One region of the Psychrobacillus psychrodurans genome, then DNA from elsewhere that is predicted to be linked to it. Evidence: riboswitches for the same ligand, from Rfam matches in the RefSeq annotation. Region 1 holds a riboswitch; each other region holds the start of a gene.
What was found. A riboswitch is a leader RNA that binds a small molecule or an ion and turns the genes downstream of it on or off. The one in region 1 is predicted to bind thiamine pyrophosphate.

Region 1 (6,538 bases):
AAGCAATTATTACCGCTGGCACTGGGCCGAAAAACACCGCTGCCATGACATTGATAGCATGCTGAACTGGATAGGCGCGTGCTATTCCAGTGGGAAGGTACACGAAAGCGGAACCGGCAACTGCTATGGCGACAAACATCGCCATAAGCACAAGCTGCTTGGACTTCATACTACCTTCTCCTTTCGCTTGAAGCCTTGAATTTGTTTATTTGCATCGCAATATCTTTAGCCTCTGCCAAAGCTGAAATCACCGCAACACCCGCTGCTCCTGCTTTCCAAACAGCTCTTGCGTTATCTGGTGTAATCCCACCAATACCTACAACAGGGATTTCTGAGAACAGCTGAGAAATCTCCATGATTCTATTAACTCCAGCTGGTGCCTTGGCATCATGTTTCGATTGGGTTTCGTAAACTGGACCTACTCCCAGGTAATCAGCTCCCTCTTTAACTGCGATTTTCGCTTCCTCCATAGAATGGACCGAAACACCAATGATTTTCCCTTCTCCAATACGAGAACGGACCGACGCGCAGTCAAGATCCTCCTGCCCAACATGGACCCCGTCAGCTCCAATCATACATGCTAGCTCGACGTCATCGTTTACGATGAAAGGCACCCGATGAGTATTACAGAGCTTCTTGCATTCCAAAGCAAATCTTCTCAATGCATCTCCTTTTAACGCAAAGGGCCCTTTTTCCCTCAACTGGAAAAGACTGATTCCTCCAAGAAGTGCTTGTTCAAGAAGCACAAGTGGCTCTTTTCCTTTGACGTTGGCAGTGCCCATAATAAAATAAATAGCAGGTTTACTGAACAAGCTGCACCTCCTCCTTAGTGCCGAATTTATGATATGCTGCATGATTCGTAGGTCCATGCCCAGCACCGATATTTAGAGGATGGGAAATAGCTGCCTGTATAAACTGTTTTGCTGTATATAAGGATTTTTGCAACGGATTTCCTTTAGCCAATTCTGCTGTCAATGCGGCTGAGAAAGTGCAACCAGTTCCATGCGTATGGTTAGTATGAATCCGTGGTGAGCGCATTGTTAATGTGTCGCCATTCCGGTGCAGATAAAAATCCTCTGTAAAGTTTGTGTCTGTACCATGTCCACCTTTTATCACCACTGCCTCGGCTCCTGTCGCTAAGATCCACTTTGCCGCTCTTAGCCTGGAAACAGAATCATGGATTTCCAAGCCACTTAAGACTTCAGCTTCTGGAATATTTGGCGTTACAACTGTGGCTAGCCTCAGCAAACAATTCATCAACGCATCTACCGCTTCCTGCTGTAAAAGAGAAGCTCCCCCTTTTGCAATCATGACCGGATCGACGATGACGTTCTGCCATCCGTACTTCTTTATTCCTCGGGCTGCTTCTTCAATAATGTCCGCATTGAATAGCATTCCTGTTTTTAATGCGGAAATCTGAAAATCTGTGCCTATAGCCTTCAGTTGTTTTTCTACTGCGGTTCTATCCATCGGGTAAATACCGGTTAGACCAAGTGTATTCTGAGCTGTCACTGCTGTAATAACTGAAGTTGAATAAACCCCAAGCTCCTGGAATGTTTTGATATCTGCTTGAATTCCAGCTCCGCCTCCAGAATCAGATCCTGCAATAGTCAAAACTTGTTTGATATTTCCCATATCGCAACCTCCCCTAAACGGATTCAATTATCATAATTTCCTTGTGGCTTTGATGCCAATCCATCCAGAAAAGCAATCTGGAAGCTGCCCGGCTCTTGTGAATGTGGAGCTACTTTTTCTCCGCACATTGCATAAAAGCGTAGTGCCTCTACAGTAGCAACCATAGGTTGACCTGGCGATGTAGCCAAAAACGCTGCCACCACGCCACTTAAAAGACATCCCATTCCAGTCACAAACGACATAAGTGGTGTACCATAAGGAATCTCCTCCACGTCTTCACCGTCAGTTACAACATCAATTTCACCAGTTACCGCAACGATCAACTTATATTTCCGTGCCATCTGCTTTGCAAGTTCGACGACATCTACATTTCCCTCTCCAGCATCAACGCCTTTTGCCTGCCATTCAACACCGGCAAGTGCTGCCAGTTCCCCGGCATTGCAACGAAGGACGGTAATGTTAACATCTTCTATCAACTGACGGATAGCCGATAATCGGAAGGCAGTTGCACCTGCTCCCACAGGATCCAAAACGATTGGAATGCCCTTACTGTTTGCAGTTTTCCCTGCTAAGAGCATACTGCTTAAAGTAAGTTTATTTAAAGTCCCTATATTAAGCGACAAGGCATCAGCTAACACGGCAAGTTCCTCTACCTCTTCGTATGCTTCTCCCATAATTGGAGAAGCTCCGAGTGCTAATAGCCCGTTTGCTTGGAAATTTGAAACGACGTGATTAGTAATACAATGGACTATTGGCCGTTTTGTACGTAATGATGCAAGCATAGTTACACCTCCGCCTTGCTCGAGACATTTACTGACCAAGTTTCCATCGTCCATGCCTGTTCCCAAAAATTCCATTCATAATAGCTGCTCCTACGAAATCGATCTTTCAATTCTTGTCGCCGTTTTTCAGGTAAATTCTCTGCGAGGTGATCCATTCGGATAATCTGTTCATTAACAAGCTCCTTGAACCATTCAGATCCATATGTTGCAATCCATTTTTGATAAATGGGATGTTTTGGAGTTGCTTCTTTCAATCGTTCACCTATTTCATAATAAAGCCAGTAGCATGGGAGAATTGTAGCTAACACATCTGCAAGATCTCCTTCTGCTGATCGGTACATATGAGAAACATATGAATATGCAGTTGGAGACGGCTCAAACGTAGCCCAGTCCGTTTCCTTTACATTAAGCAATTCCATAAACGATTCATGCAAAGCCATTTCTGCGGCGCAGGTTTGTTCAGAATGGTATGCAAATCTTTTCGTTGTCTCCAAATCCGTAGCTTTTACCGCTCCGATTGCCTGAACTTTTGCAAAATGTGTTAAATAATAGGCGTCTTGCATGACGTAATACTTGAACACATCAAGTGGCAATGTTCCTTCCTCTATCCCTTTCACAAACGGATGGTCGAAACTCGCTTCCCATAAATCATTGCACTCATTCCTTACTTCTTTGCAAAATGTCATTTTTCTCCATCTCCTTTTTGGCAAATAAAAACACCGCTTTCCAGAAAAGGAAAGCGGCGATTAGTAAGCAGAAGAAAATAAAAATAAGCATACGTTCGCCCACTTCCCTCCGCTGGTATGATCCAGATCAGGTTCAAAGGGTCCAAGCTCTGCTTGTCTCAGCCGTTAAACGGCTCCCCTAGTGGATAGCGATATTCTTTTGTCAAAATTACTATAGCATAAAAGAAAAAATTATTCAAAAATTCCAGAAAATTTTTACGAGTTTACCAATTTTGTAGAGTACACCTTTTCCGAATTACAAATCTTAAAAGGGACTAAAGAATTTTCTCTTTAGTCCCTCACCCTCAATGTGTACTCCAGCATTGCCTATATCTAACCTAATTGGTTCGCACCCATTTTAGTATTATTAAATTATATAACACTATTTTCGGTCTTCTTCAGGTTTGAATGTTTTACAGCACGTATCTGCAGAATGACCTGCTTCCTCAGAAATAGTGCGGTAATCAAATTCAGAAGCAAACTCTGTATTATTGTGGTTTGCATGGTAATCCATATCTATTTCAATTTTTTCTGCTCCACAAACATTTCCTTTTGCATGGAAAATACAATTTGATACAGTACATTTCACTTCTACATTTGGCATGACTGTCCTCCTCATTGAGATTTATTGAGAAGTACAAAAATGTACTCCTCATAGATTATCTTGTCCAATTCAACGTTTTTAATTTATATAAGATGTTTTCTTTCTGCAAATTTTGGTTCCTCAACTTTAACTTTTATCGACTTGATATAATTTACCCGATTATGCAGTTTAATCAATATATAAATGCGTAGTATCTTTACATTCTATTAATTGTTCTGTATTCTTTTCTAAAAAAGCAATATATTTATCGGATAATGCATTTCCAAAGCTAAATCTTTTAACTCCTAGTTCTTTAAGCTTGTTACAATTCGTTAGTCCCGGTAAAGATAATACATTAAGTGGAGCATTTATTTTCAATGCAACTTCTCTTATATCTTCTTCTAATTTCATTCCGGGAACAAAAATTCCACTAGCTCCACTTTCTACATAGGATTTTGCTCGATCAATTGTTTCCAATAGAGGATTTTCCCTCTGAAAATAAGTGTCAGTTCTAGCATTGATATAAAAGTTTTTAAAACCATTTGTATCTAACGCGATTCTTATTTTTTCTAATAGGTTGCAGTGTTTAGATATTTCTCTTAACCCTTTCTGTTTTTTTAGTGAATCCTCAATATTGATACCTACAACTCCAATATCTGCTGTTTTCAAAACGTTATTAACAACTATCTCCACATTTTCACTATAGCCTGCCTCAATATCCGCGGAAACGGGTATATTCACATTCTCAGCAATAGTTTTTATGATTGATAAATGTCTATCAAAATCAATTAATTCACCATCAATATAACCTAGGGAATTAGCAATCCCCCAACTCGTCGTTCCTATAGCTTTGAACCCTACTTTTTCGAGTGTTAAGGCCGATAATAAGTCCCAAGCATTTCCTAAGAATAGTAATTCTTCGGATGTATGAAGGTCATTAAATTCTTGTATTTTAGTCATGTTTGCTCCTCCTAACTGTTGTTGTATCTTATATTAACAAGTTATTTACAACCACTTCGACCTCATTCTTGCCCTTATGGTCCTAGCGATTAAAAAAGAGAAGCTTTTACAAGAAAGCGAAAGCGTTTTGTTTGGGAAATGACTAAGTTCGTAAAATCATGGACCTATCTGAACTACTGACTATAACTAAATTCTGTAGACCTCCGACCATGTTCTAAGCTAGAAAGAAAATGAGTAAAAGGCAAACAATTTCTATATAAATAAAAAAAGACCCTTTAATCTATCGATGGATAGATTAAAGGGTCTATGTTGTATTTCTAATACTATTCATTATTACTCAATTCTTTAATTCTCTATTTTTAATTTAGCCTGTTAAATCTCTTCATTAAAGAAACATTGTCATTAGGTAAAAATGTTACTAAAGTTCCTTAATAAGCATTGATGCTACATCTAAAGAATTAACTATAGACCTGCTCTTTTTTGCTTAAACCAAGGGCTTCAGCGGTTGAAGTATGAATTTCGTCCAAAAGCTCGGGGTTGTCCATTAATGACACTCCGTAAGATGGAATCATCTCTTTAATTTTTGGCTCCCATTCTTGCATATGTTGTGGGAAGCATCTACCAAGAATTTCAAGCATGGCATGAACAGCTGTAGAAGCACCTGGAGAAGCACCTAGTAATGCTGCGATTGAACCGTCAGCGGCAGTAACAATCTCTGTACCAAATTGAAGAGTTCCTTTACCACCGGCTTCTGTATCTTTGATAACTTGTACACGTTGGCCTGCTACTACTGTATCCCAATCCTCCAGTTTAGCATTCGGTATAAACTCTCGAAGCTCTTCAATACGCTTTTCTTTCGATAACATAACTTGCTGGATTAAGTATTTTGTCAATGACATCTCTTTGGCACCTGCCGCCAACATAGTTACAACATTGTCCGGTTTTACGGAAGTTACCAAATCAAACATGGAACCCGTTTTTAAAAATTTTGGCGAGAAACCAGCAAATGGTCCGAATAGCAACGACTTTTTATTTTCGATAAATCGAGTATCTAAGTGTGGTACAGACATTGGTGGAGCACCAACCTTAGCTTTGCCGTATACTTTAGCATGATGCTGCTCTACCACTTCCGGTTTGTTACACACTAAAAATAGTCCGCTTACCGGGAATCCTCCAATATGTTTTCCTTCAGGAATACCGGATTTTTGTAGTAGATGAAGACTACCACCACCACCACCGACGAAGACGAAGTCCGCAGTGTGGTTTTCGATTTTGCCTTCTGCGTTATTTTTCACTTTTATTTCCCACTTGTTATCACTCGTACGTTTAACATTATCTACACTACTATTAAATTTAATCTCAACGTCTTTAGTCATTAAGTGGTCAAGTAACATACGAGTTAAAGCACCAAAATTAACATCCGTTCCAGAGTCTATTTTTGTTGCTGCAATAGCCTCATTAACTGGACGATTTTCCATAATAAGTGGTATCCATTCCATAAGTTTTGCTGGATCATCGGAAAATTCCATCCCTTGGAACAGGGGATTTTGTGACATTGCTTCGAAACGTTTCTTTAAAAACGCTACATTTTCTTCTCCCTGTACCATACTCATATGAGGCAATGGCATGATAAAGTCTTTTGGATTATCTATTAGCTTACTATTAACAAGATAAGACCAAAACTGCATAGATAGCTGGAATTGTTCATTTATATTGATAGCTTTGTTAATATCTACAGAGCCATCTGGTTTTTCAGAAGTGTAGTTAAGCTCGCACAGTGCAGCATGACCTGTACCTGCGTTATTCCATTCGTTAGAGCTTTCCTCACCTGCTTTATCGAGCTTTTCAAATAC
Region 2 (6,538 bases), 820 kb from region 1:
AAATGGTCAAAACGTTCCGTTCATTGCTAATATGCCAACAGAAGAAGTATATACTGCACCACTTAAAACAGGAGTAAATGGCTATGTGAAAAATACAAAGCCTTTCGTCTATCAGGGAAATGTAATAGATGATTTTACTCTAACTTTTGAAAATGGAAAGATTACTTCTATAAAAGCTGCAACTGGTGAGAAGCTATTACAAGAGCTTATTGGAACAGATGATGGAGCGAAGTATTTAGGAGAAATAGCTTTAGTGCCACATAAATCACCTATTTCCGCTTCAAATGTATTATTCTTTAATACATTATTTGATGAAAATGCCTCTAACCATTTTGCTATAGGGGAAGCATATCCTACATGTGTTGAGGGTGCTCGTGGTTTAACTCAAAGTGAATTAGAACAAATAGGTATTAACACATCCATTGTACATGAAGACTTTATGATAGGTAGCGGGGACATGGACATTATGGGAGAACTAGCAGATGGAACAATGGAGCCTATATTCATAAAAGGTGCATGGGCTTTTTAAGGAGTTGGTCAGCTTGAAAAAATGGGTCTGTACTTTAATTATTCTAGTTGTTTCATTTGGAACTATCACAGTAGATGCCAAGGGCTCCGAAGTTTATATTGCGATTGGAGATTCCCTAGCAGCAGGACAAACACCGAATCGAGCTATAGATACCGGCTATACAGATTTAATAGCACAGAAGCTAACTAGGACTGGTCAACTTGCATTTTATTCAAAAGCGTTGGCATTCCCAGGTTATACAACTGCAGATGTGCTTACTAAGGTTCAAACGGACGAAGCAAAGGAAACGTTGAAAAACGCTACATTAGTCACAATATCAGCGGGAGCCAATGACTTACTGCAAATGGTGCAAGTGAATTCATCAAGTGGTTCTATTGCTTATCAGCAACTCCATGCTGATTTTGCATTAAATAATGTTCGAAAAAATATAGGGCAGATTATTAAAGAGGTACAGGCAATCGCGCCAAAAGCCAAAATTTATGTAATGGGTTATTATTTTGCCTATCCTCATGTGAGAGCATCTCAAAAGGAAGGTATAAAAAAAGAGCTAGACCGATTGCATACAATTTTAAAAAAAGAGTCTGAGGTCAATGGTGCGACATATGTGTCTGTGGAAGAACCATTCGGTGTAAATGCTACTAAGTTATTACCAAATCCCGCAGACGTCCATCCAACGATGGAAGGATACCGTATAATGGCAAATGCATTCTTTTCGCAATACAACAATGGATTAGTAGTTACACATAACGAGTTGCCAACACCTAATCCGCTTACTTTTGAACAAATTTTGAATGCATCTAGAGAACAAGAGAAATCTCCTGTTTCAAGATCAGTAGAAATGGACCAATACTATTCTTTATCAGAAATGAAGCCATTAATTTAGCATTTTGAATGACTTATGGTATTTGGACCTTACCCAATGTTTTGAATAAGTTGATGAATGTTGTGCAAACCTAAAAAAGCTGTCCTCCAAATCAAAAGAGGACAGCTTTTTAACGTACATTTTTTTTAGATTTTATGACTTTACGTATAATAGGATAAACAATTGGTGCCAATTTAATTGCTGTTTTGACTAGGTTTTTTACTTTCATCGGTATCGCTCCTTGGCTTTCGATATTAATAGTTATGTACCCTCAAACTCCAATACATAAACTCTCTCTTTATCGTAAAACTTTAATGCCCTGGACTATATTCCAAATCATTACTATTACATATACGAGCATGTAAATCGCGATAAGTATTAAAGGTCCGGCAGCCATCCATAGGGAAGGCTGTTCATTAAATCCCGATGCAATGGGGGTGAAGCTTGTAAAAACACTAATGAATAAAATTATTAACAATATTACAGGTATAATGTGGGAAATTAATGATTTTTTCGCATGATATTTTACATTAGAATCTTGTGATATAAAATAAACGATAATAGGCAATAAAAAAGGAGCAAACAATACACTAAAATAAGAAAGTGCTGATAAAATTTTAGGGTTATCCAGTCTATTCAACCTCCTTTCCTCAATTTTTAACAAAATACTCAGCTATATGTTTCATTTCTTAAATAAGGAAACTAAAATATTCTTGTAATTTTCCAGAGAGGAAATAGATACATATTCTTTTACACCATGCCAATCCCCTCCACTTGGTCCAAACTCAATTGCACCTGCTCCAGCTTCCGCGTAGAAGCGAGCATCGGCAGCTCCATGCTGCCCAAATAATACAGCAGGTTTTCCGATGAACTGTGAAGTAACATGTGCAATACGTTCGATAAAAGGATTAATGGCTTCCGTTGTTACTGCAGGTGCAGTCGCTTGAATCTTAAATTCACTTTTAGGGAATTTCTCTGCCAACTTTTTAATCTCTGAAGTAATACTCTGCATATTCTGGCCAGGAACAAAGCGAAGATCATAGCTTATTATACATTCATCGGGAACAACGTTATAGCGATCACCTGCTTGTATTTTCGCCAAGTTTAAGGAAGGATAATCATAGAACTCATTGCTTGCAGTTAAAAAAGAGAGAGTGCGTAGCTGTTGGTCAAACAGAAAAGCTTGCTCAATTGCATTTTTTCCTTCCCATGGACGGCTACCATGACTAGGTTTACCTTTCAGTATTACATCAAACTGAATAATTCCTTTTGCCTGTAAACCAATTTGGAGGTGGGTAGGCTCGCCGCATATAACAAAGTCACCAGTATATCCTTGATCAACTAAAAACTTGGTAGTTTTACCGTCGGTTTCCTCATCCGTTACAATATGAAGCTGAATTTTTTTAGTAAGACTTTTAGATTCTTTAGAAAGCTCGTAAAAAGCTTGCATCATCGCAGCAACTCCTGCTTTCATATCAGCAGTTCCTCGACCATATAAAAGATCACCTTCTATAAATGGCTCGAATTGCTCTGGGTTACCTGGAACAACATCTACATGCCCATTCCAAATCATACATTCATCACCAATTCCTATTTCTGCTACTAGCATCAACTTTCCCTCATGCTGTAAGACAGTTGTATGAATCCCACGTTCTTCTAGCCAACTTTCACAGAATAATAAAGCATTATTTGCACTTTCGATTGTGTCACTTTTGATACGTACCAGATCTTTTAGTAATGTAAGCATGTGAACATCCCCTTTTGCATATATTTATTTCATTAGTATAACAAATGAAACAAATAAGGTTGCATTAGGCATTTTATTCAGATACAATGAATTCGAACTAAATAATTCAAACCACAAGGGGCGCCACAATAGTGGCTGAGATAGTACCCTTTGAACCTGTAAGTTAGTGCTTGCGTAGGGATGTGGATGGAAACTGACAATCGCGCGATGTCTGGGTCTATCCCGGGGGTCGTTTTTTTGTGGTCAAAAAAAGGGGATTGTCATGAAAAATCAACGTGTATTAATATTAATGGAAATCGCTATTTTTGCGGCGTTAGGATATGTTTTAGATATGATTGGCTTTGGAATGCCACAGGGCGGCTCCGTAACATTCGTTCTTGTACCTGTTATTTTAATGGCCTTTCGTCGTGGTATAGTTGCAGGTCTTGCTACTGGATTTTTAATAGGTGTGCTACAAGTGGTAACAGGGCGATTTTATGCAGCGCCATTATCATTTGAAATAGTTATTGCACAGGTTGCAATTGATTATTTCATCGCCTTTATGGTTGCAGGGTTCGCTGGGTTTTTAAGACCTGCATTTTTACAGGCATTTGAACAAAAAGATAAAGTGAAAATGATTACAGCGGTTGTCTTAGGAGCATTAATAGCTGCTTTTCTTCGTTATTTAGCACATGTGACTTCAGGTATTCTATTCTTTGGTGAATTTGCTGGCGATCAAAACGTCATTTTGTATTCATTAATCTATAATTCTACTTATATGATTCCTGTATTTTTAATTGCTGCTTTCATTTGTTCCATTTTATTTGTTAAAGCTCCGCGCCTTGCACTGCCGAATTCTCACTAAATATGATATGATTAGAGTACATTTAGTGAAGAAGGGATCTTGTTAAGATGATTGTACAAACTGACGAAGAGTTAGTGGCATTAAAAAAAATAGGGCGTATTGTTGCAGAAGTAAGAGATGTGATGAGGGCTGCAACTAAACCTGGTATTACAACGAAAGAACTGGATGAGATTGGCGGAAAGTTATTTACAGAGCATGGTGCGATTTCTGGACCAATGGGTGAATATGATTTTCCAGGATATACTTGTATCTCCGTCAACGAAGAAGTTGCTCATGGTATCCCGGGTTCTCGCGTAATTCAAGAAGGCGATATTGTGAATATTGATGTGTCTGGATCTTGTGATGGATATTTTGCAGATACAGGTATTTCTTTTGTTGTTGGTGAGGGATATGAAGAAAAAGAAAAATTATGTGCAGTGGCAGAGAGTGCATTTGAACGGGCTATGTTGAAGGTGAAAGCAGGCTCTCGTTTAAACCAAATCGGAAAAGCGGTTGCTAGAGAAGCTAAAGATAATGGCTTGCATGTTATTATGAACCTAACTGGGCATGGTATTGGAAAATCGTTACATGAAGCTCCACAACATGTCTTGAATTATTATGATGCATGGGATCCTACGATATTAAAAGAAGGAATGGTTTTAGCAGTAGAGCCGTTTATTTCTGCAAAGGCAGAGCATATTGTAGAATCTGGTGATGGTTGGACATTTGTAACTCCCGATAAATCGTTAGTAGCACAGATTGAGCATACAATTGTTGTAACAAAAGGTGCTCCTATATTTTTAACTAAATTAGACTAAAACAAAAAGCCTTCGAAATTTACTTTTTCGAAGGCTTTTTTTAAATTAAGAATATGGATTAACATACTGCGGATTTCCGTGGGTGTTGAAGTTTTAGGAGAGTGGCGGACAGGCAATACGTCATAATATTAACAAAAAAAGGGATGCTTAGTTGTGAGGTCTGTCACAACCAAGCATCCCTAAAAAGTTTTAACTTTAAAGGGGTCTTGTGCTTTTCTTAAAGAATATAATCCCCACGATTAGGACGCAGCTTAGAAAAATGGATGCTGCGGTTAGGAGTAGTTCGCTAAAGTTGTGGTGAATTGCTACTCCAATGAAAGTCCAGATAAAAACAATTGGCATAAGACGGTCTAAATAATGATAACGAAAATGAAGAGCTATAGCTGTCGCAATGGTTAAGAAAATAACTCCCCAAAGTGATTTTGTCATACCAAATCCATCAAATTCATAAAACGTTAGGAGATAAGATAGGTTTGTGAAGAAACTGATAAATGTCCAACCTAAAAGGAAGGAAATTGGCAATCGATTTTTTCGGCTTAAATCATCTAAAGGATAGGTTAGATACAATTTAAACAAGCAGCTTAGTAAGACTGTGAGAAAACCAAAAGCGTATCCAAACAGTTCGTAATGCCAGCTTAATATACACAAAATATATAACACAGAGGCTATTCCGTATAATAGAATACGCTTCGTAGGAATAGGACGAGAAGATTTATAATCCTTCATATTGTTCCAAATCCACCAAGCTAATAATATAAAAATAACAATCCATATGTAAAACACATAATTTGCTGGAGTAAAAAATACGGGAAGTCTGTTGAATATCTCGCCACTAGTTTGACCATTTATGGGTAGTAAAATAGATAATAGTTTAACAATTACAGTAGATATAAAAAATAACATTAAAAGGATTATTTTAAACATTCAGCTGCCTCCTTCTATTTAATAAGTATACCTTTGATATATAGCAACAACAAATTAGAATTATGAATGTTATGTGACGAAAATCAAACAATCTGTATTAGAAAAACATGATATACTAGAATTCTAAAATAATTGTCAATATAGGAGGAATATTTAGATGATTGAACAAACTTATCCGGTTGTCTGGGATCTCGATCGCTTTTTTGAAGGGGGAAGTAACTCACCATCTCTAAGAAGCCATTTGGATAAAGTAAAAGAAAAGCTAAGCAGCTTTGAAACTAAACTAAAAGACTTTGATTCACCAACATCTATTGCCGATGTCTCAAATATCGAGAAAATGGTTAATGAGCTAAAAGATATAGCAACTAATTTATCAGAAGGTGGAGCAGTAATTGGGTGTTTTTTAGCACAGGATACAACGGATAAGCAGGCGGCATTGTTACAGGGCGAGGTAGGGTCGCTATACGCTAAGTTCTCTTCTCAAATGCTAACCATTCAACAAGTGCTAAGTAAAACGAAGGAAACTGTGTGGGAGGAACTGCTTCAAACGACAGAACTTTCTCCTTTTGCATTTGTGTTAAATGAATGGAGAGATGAAGCAAAGCGAATGCTCTCTGAAAAAGAGGAAGACATGATTACGACACTAGGAGTGGATGGCTATCATTCATGGGGTCAACTTTATGATTTACTAGTCGGTGATATTCGCATTAAACTTACTATAGATGGTGTACAAAAAGAAATGTCGGTTGGTCAAGCAAATAATCTTAGTTCCCACGAGGATGCAATGATTCGTAAAGAGTCATTTGAAGCGTTAGAAGCTGCTTGGACAGATAAA
Region 3 (6,538 bases), 340 kb from region 1:
CGCATTCCACCAGATAATTCATCAGGATACTGATTTTCATATCCTTTTAGGCCAACCGTCTCTAAATGCTTTTGGGCAATTTCTCGACGTTCTGTTTTTGACATTCCTCGTATTTCCAAGCCATATTCAATATTTTCCAATACAGTTCTATGGCTAAATAATCCAAAATGTTGAAATACCATGGCAATTTTTTTCTGACGAAAATATTTTAATTGGTTTTTATTATATCCGACTACATTTTCTCCATCGACATAAATAGCTCCATAGGTTGGTTTGTTCAACAAATTTAGGCAACGAATTAACGTTGACTTTCCGCTTCCCGAGAGTCCCATGATGACAAAGGTCTCACCTTCCATAATTTCCATGGAGGCATTATAGACACCTACAGTGTGCCCCGTTTTTGCTAGAATTTCATCCTTTGGAACACCCTTTTCAATCATAGGGATGACTTTTTTAGGTCTTGGTCCAAAGATTTTAGATACATTTTCAACCTTAAGTTTTACTGTCATGCTGCATCCCTCCTATGTTTCTGAAGGCGGTTTGCAATTCCTCCTGTAATTCGGTCAATAATAATTGCTAGGAATACAATACTAATCCCTGCTTCAAACCCTAGCGAAATATCAATTCGATTTATGGCGTATAGTACACGTTCACCAAGACCTTGGGCACCAACCATGGATCCGACAACTGCCATCGATAGTGCCATCATTGTCGTTTGGTTTACACCAGCCATAATAGTAGGCAAAGCTTGGGGCAATTGTACTTTCATTAACATTTGGGAAGTAGAAGAACCAAAGGATTGTGCAGATTCTACTACTTCTTTATCTACATTACGAATTCCTAGCTCAGTCAATCGAATAACTGGTGGAAGTGCATAAATAATAGTAGCAATAACCGCTGGAACATTTCCTAGAGGGAAGAAGAATATTACTGGTATTAAATAGACAAAGCTTGGCATTGTTTGCATTGCATCCAAAACAGGTCTCATTATTGTCGACATTGTTTTACTAAATGCAGTCCCAACTCCTAGTGGAATCCCAATTACAAGAGAAAGTATAACTGAGATTAATACAATGGATATAGTGGTCATTGTTTCGGGCCACAAATCGAATGTACCTATTAGGAATATAAAGAGGCCAAAAAGAAGTCCTCCATATAAATTTGTAAAGTACCACCCTAAAAGAAAGATAATTATGATAAAAATCCACCATGGGATTGCTAAAAGACCTGCTTCTAGCCCCTTAATCATGGAAGAAGATATAACAAAGATAAAATCAAAGAATGCTTCAAAATTCATCGCTAAAAAGTCAATGAAATTTTCTACTACATCTCCAATTGGAATTCTTACTTCAGGAAATTCTGTCATACATTTTGGACTGTATCAAAAAGAACAGTCGCATACACCTCACTTTTTATGGTTAAATTACTATGATCATGAACCATTATTTCAAAGCTGCTTTCACTTTTTCTGCAACTTCTTCAGACACCCAAGTAGTCCAAATATCTTCATGCTCATTCATCCACCACTGTGCGGCTTCATCTGCTTCTACTTCGTTTTCATTCATATATTTTAATGCTTCTTCTGTTAGAGCATTACTAGTTTCATATTTGCTTAAGAAATCAGTTACGTCTTTTGCTTGCGTTGGAAAATCTTTGTGTACTGCGATTACAACATCATTCGGAGGAAATTCAGTTCCTTTAGATTCTTCCCAAGTTGCTGCATCATAAGGAGTATCCTCAAGTAATGTTAAGTCATAACTAGCTGTTACCCATGTCGGCGACCAGTAATACCCTACCCATGGTTCACCCTTTTTATATGCTCCCGCTAAATCTGCTACTATTGCAGAGTCAGATCCAGGTGCTAAGTAATTGTAGTTCGCGTCAAGGCCATATGTTTCAAGTTTCGTCTCCAAGTGTTCACTTACAGCCCAGCTAGAAGGTGCACCAATTATTCTACCTTTGGTGTTGTCTTCAGGGTCTTGGAAAATATCTGGATATTTCTCTAGGTCTTGGACAGTTTTCAAATCAGGTGCAACTGCTTCAATCCCTCTTTCTTTATCCCCTTTTATCACGTAAGTTGGAACATATAGTCCTTGCGTATTATCATTGAAATTAGTTGCTAATTTCACAATGTTTCCACTATCAATTGCTTTTTCATAAATCTCCTTTGTATTATCTGTCCATATCTCCATATAAACATTGATGTCCCCTTGTTCAAGTGATTGCAATGTAGCTGCCGTAGTTCCACTTGTAACCTCGGTTTCATAGCCATAACCTTCTTCGACAATTAATTGGGCTATACTATTGTGAACACGTATACTATCCCACCCTGCATCTGCAAATTTAATCACTTCAATACTGTCTTTGCTAGATTCACTACTACATGCACCTAGTACTAAAAATGCACACAAAGAAATAAACAACATAATTTTCCTCATTATTTTTCCCCTTTTCTCTATTTATTAAAATAGACACATAGTCCTACCCTCCAATACATACCCTTTTTTCTCAAGTTTAATCATTTGAATATTATTATAGAACTATGCCCCCAAATTTCCAAAATTCTGGTACGTCTATTTTATGAGTTCCCATGTTACTAGAGTTTATGAAGTGAAGCAAATAAGAGATGGTTAAAAACAGTATATTATTCAATAATTACGAGTAATAAGAATTATATTTACAGACTATTAGTTATAGAGTTATGGTATTTATTATGTAATTTAAGATATTTTTTGTAGGTATTATGATTCAATCTGGGATTTATTGAATTTTCTACTTTTAGGAAGGGATATTAAATGTAATTTCTATAAATGAGAGATAATTGGTTTTATAAATTAATAAAAAAAGTGGTCACTAAATTTTAGGACCACCGCTTAAGTATTATACAATTCTATTCTGAGGCTCTCTGTTTTCTAACACTGCTTCTATATCTTTTGCGTTCAATTGCATCATTGCTTGACGAGTTCGAATACTAGCACTGCCAATATGAGGCAACACAGTTACGTTAGGTAATGTCAACAAAGGATGATCTAACGGCACAGGTTCTTGTTCAAATACATCAAGTCCAGCAGCCCATATTTTTTTAGATGTTAATGCGTTAAATAGAGCTTGTTCATCTACAATGCCCCCTCGTGCGACATTAATAATTGTTGCAGTATTCTTCATAAGATTGAGTTCACGTTCACTTATAAGTCCTTTTGTTTCTGGAGTAAGTGGAGTTAGAAGTATAACAAAATCAGATTGCTTTAGTAAGTCGTCTAATTCAGCATAAGTAAAACCATACATTTCTTCCGCTTCTAGTTTTCTAGATCGATTATGATATAACACATTCATGTCAAAGCCTTTCGCACGCCTCGCAACTGCTTCTCCTATACGACCCATCCCAACAATACCAAGCGTTGCACCGAAAATATCCATGCCTGTATATTGCATTGGCGACCAGGACGTCCAATTACCTGAACGAATTTCTTGTTCTACTTCTGTTATTCTTCGAGCTGTCGCTAACAATAAAGCAAATGTTAAGTCTGCTGTTGTCTCTGTTAATACACCCGGCGTATTAGTTACGATAATACCCTGTTCTTTTGCAGCTTCCACATCTATATTGTTATAGCCAACAGCAAAATTACTAATTACTTTTAAATTTGACAGACTTTCAATTAGTGCACGATCGATATTATCAGATAGCATCGTCCATAAAGCATGTGCACCTTTAGCATTTATTTTTATTTCTTCATATGTCATCGCAATACTTTCGCTATGCCACATATGTACATCAAATTTCGCCCTTAAAGGCTCGACGATTTCTTCAGGTAGTTTACGTGTAATGTATATTTTGTCCATAACTTCTTCCCCCTTTGTTGTATTAACCAAATCATGGACGAAAGTACGAAATTTTGCAAACATATTTACATCTTTTAATAGCTACGTTATACTTTGGGCACATAAGAAAAGTGCGAGCACCTATGTTAGCTTCAACAATGTTCTTTTGCGATAAGCTTTGCGCAGAAGCAGGCTCTGGATAGAAATTCACGTAAAGACGTCCTTATGCCTTTGCTGAAATTCCGAAGCGTCTCAAGCGAGCTAGGTGCTGAACTAGATAGATATGCGTAACAGCACATATTTTCTAGTCTTTTAAAAAACTACATACCGTTTTCTGCACTAGGGGTGCCCACTTTGGCTGTGATGAGAGCTTTTTAGCTCCGATCCCTTATTACTCGATCAGGATAATACCTGCGTGAGGAAGTGCGGTGACTTTCCTAATATTTTTGTATTGGATTAGTGACTGCATCTTCACGGATGTGGCCTTTTTTTATGAAAAAATTTAGGAGGTTTTACAAATGGAATGTGGATTAAGCCCAATTATCGGATTTCGTTTTTCGTTACATCCGATGAACAATGATTTTATTAAGGTAATTAAAGAAGCTTTGAAGGAGACGGATACGTCGAATGTGTGGATGCATACGGATGATGTGTCGACAGTCATTCGCGGGAAACAAGTGCACGTGTTTAATGTAGCAAAAGCTCTAACTTTACATGCAGCTAAAACAGGTGTACATGTTGCTTTATCTGGCACTTTCTCTGCTGGTTGCCCAGGTGACTCTGCTGGAGATGCCTATCTAGATAAGGGCGATATAATCGCCAACACAGATATTACAAAACAATATGTTTCCTCTCAATTTGCGCTATATCCGATGAATAATCCCAATTACATGGACGTTATTTATCGTGAAGTAGATCGTGCTAAAGAACAAGGTGTATTCAATGAATCGATGCACTATGCAAGTGGTATTCATGGTGATATACACGATGTGTTTGCGTTTTATGAAGAAGCATTCACGAATGCACGCTCAGAAAAACATAAGCATTTGGTCATGACAGTTTCTATGAGTCTTAATAGCCCTTCTCACGGAGGTCGCTGATATGCTGAAATCATGGAAGTTAAAAGAGATTGTACTAATGTCCTTGTTTGCGGTTGTCTTTGGTATTGTTTATCTATTGTTCTTGCATGTCGGCAATATTTGGGCTGGGTTCATCGGTCCAATTGCGTATGAATGGATTTTTGGAATTTGGTTTATAGTATCAATTATTTGTATGTATATTATCCGCAAACCTGGTGCAGCAGTCGTTTCCGAGACGATTGCAGCTGCGATTGAAGTATTATTAGGTAATGCTGTAGGACCCCGCTTAATACTTTCGGGAGTTATCCAAGGCCTAGGTGCTGAAGCAGTTTTCGCTGCTACACGATATAAACGCTTTGATCTATGGGTTCTGATGCTCGCTGGTGTTGGATCGTCAATCTTTAGTTTTGCTTATGGATACTTTCTAGGTGGATTTACAGTGTTCAGCACGGGTTATGTTGCATTAATGCTTGGAATTCGTATAGTAAGTGGTGCTTTGCTTGCCGGTGTCGGTGGAAAAGCAGTAGCAGATGGTCTACTAGCAACTGGTTCTCTTCGTGGATATGCCATTTCTCGATCGAAAAAAGGTGAAGTTCGTGCATGAAGTTATCGAATTTGAGAAAGTAAGTTTTCGTTATCCTGACGAGGAAAAATGGGTACTGGAGGGTCTTTCGTTTACTGTTTTGCGAGGGGAACGTATAGTCATCACTGGTCCAAGTGGATGTGGAAAAACGACTTTACTGTATTTATGCAATCGATTGTATCCGGATAATTGCGATGGTATTTTGTCTGGTTCAATAAAACTTTTTGGGAAAGAGAGCCTTTCCTTTATTCCCGGGGAAATAAACCATCGCATAGCGACAGTCTTTCAAGACCCTGATGCACAATTTTGCATGCAAACAGTTGAAGAAGAACTTGCTTTTACACTTGAAAATTTGCATACTAAACGCGATGAAATGGAGAAAAGAATTTCTGACGTACTGACTCTAACCGATTTAACTGAGTTTCGCCATGCAATCATACAAAAACTTTCTGGTGGTCAGAAGCAACGTATTGCCACTGCATGTGCACTTATAATGGAGCCAGAAATTCTGTTACTAGATGAACCACTCTCCCATTTAGACCCTTTCACAGCCAAAAAGTATGTGGAGTGGTTAGATAATTTACAACAAAAAAGATCGATGACAATTATAGCTATTGAGCATCGATTGGATTTATGGGAGGACTTTTTCGAAAGAAATATTCCCTTGCATAATGGCAAAGTAACTTCTAAATTAGAAAAACGAACAAGCAGTACACAAGAAAATAATTCGCTAGTCGTTAGTAAAGTACAGGCAATGCCTTTTTTGAAAGAAACTACTTTCACATTAAATCATGGAGAAGTAACAGTACTTGCCGGACCAAATGGTAGCGGAAAATCTACTTTGTTGAAAGCATTATGTCAGCTAATTCCTACTACAGGGACTGTAGTACCTCTAAATTTAGGATATGTCCCTCAATCTCCTGAGTTTTTATTTCTCACACAAAATGTGTTAGATGAAGTTAGTTTTGGTGGTGGAAATAGTTCAATGGAAATGATGACTAGATTGCAGCTGTTACCTATTGGGGATTCCCATCCATTTTCAGTAAGTCATGGACAA

Region 2: linked by a shared signal. The riboswitch ahead of thiT (energy-coupled thiamine transporter ThiT) and the one ahead of tenA (thiaminase II) in region 1 are both predicted to bind thiamine pyrophosphate.
Region 3: linked by a shared signal. The riboswitch ahead of ACQCPR_RS01440 (YkoF family thiamine/hydroxymethylpyrimidine-binding protein) and the one ahead of tenA (thiaminase II) in region 1 are both predicted to bind thiamine pyrophosphate.

The regions. Positions count from the first base shown of each region.
Region 1 covers NZ_CP189791.1:3,944,892-3,951,429, forward strand. Annotated here, with positions in the region: gene thiW (energy coupling factor transporter S component ThiW) at 1-169, opposite strand, end outside; gene thiE (thiamine phosphate synthase) at 171-854, opposite strand; gene thiD (bifunctional hydroxymethylpyrimidine kinase/phosphomethylpyrimidine kinase) at 802-1,635, opposite strand; gene thiM (hydroxyethylthiazole kinase) at 1,659-2,492, opposite strand; gene tenA (thiaminase II) at 2,420-3,103, opposite strand; TPP riboswitch at 3,191-3,293, opposite strand; gene ACQCPR_RS19650 (DUF1540 domain-containing protein) at 3,525-3,746, opposite strand; gene ACQCPR_RS19655 (isocitrate lyase/PEP mutase family protein) at 3,915-4,685, opposite strand; gene ACQCPR_RS19660 (malate:quinone oxidoreductase) at 5,144-6,538, opposite strand, start outside.
Region 2 covers NZ_CP189791.1:3,126,699-3,133,236, reverse strand. Annotated here, with positions in the region: gene ACQCPR_RS15505 (aminopeptidase) at 1-529, shown strand, start outside; gene ACQCPR_RS15500 (SGNH/GDSL hydrolase family protein) at 543-1,412, shown strand; gene ACQCPR_RS15495 (DUF4870 domain-containing protein) at 1,690-2,031, opposite strand; gene ACQCPR_RS15490 (M20 family metallopeptidase) at 2,074-3,138, opposite strand; TPP riboswitch at 3,245-3,336, shown strand; gene thiT (energy-coupled thiamine transporter ThiT) at 3,401-3,982, shown strand; gene map (type I methionyl aminopeptidase) at 4,030-4,779, shown strand; gene ACQCPR_RS15475 (tryptophan-rich sensory protein) at 4,975-5,703, opposite strand; gene ACQCPR_RS15470 (M3 family oligoendopeptidase) at 5,861-6,538, shown strand, end outside.
Region 3 covers NZ_CP189791.1:277,684-284,221, reverse strand. Annotated here, with positions in the region: gene ACQCPR_RS01460 (glycine betaine/L-proline ABC transporter ATP-binding protein) at 1-509, opposite strand, end outside; gene ACQCPR_RS01455 (ABC transporter permease) at 506-1,366, opposite strand; gene ACQCPR_RS01450 (glycine betaine ABC transporter substrate-binding protein) at 1,443-2,438, opposite strand; gene ACQCPR_RS01445 (D-glycerate dehydrogenase) at 2,881-3,840, opposite strand; TPP riboswitch at 4,151-4,258, shown strand; gene ACQCPR_RS01440 (YkoF family thiamine/hydroxymethylpyrimidine-binding protein) at 4,338-4,919, shown strand; gene ACQCPR_RS01435 (ECF transporter S component) at 4,921-5,502, shown strand; gene ACQCPR_RS01430 (ABC transporter ATP-binding protein) at 5,495-6,538, shown strand, end outside.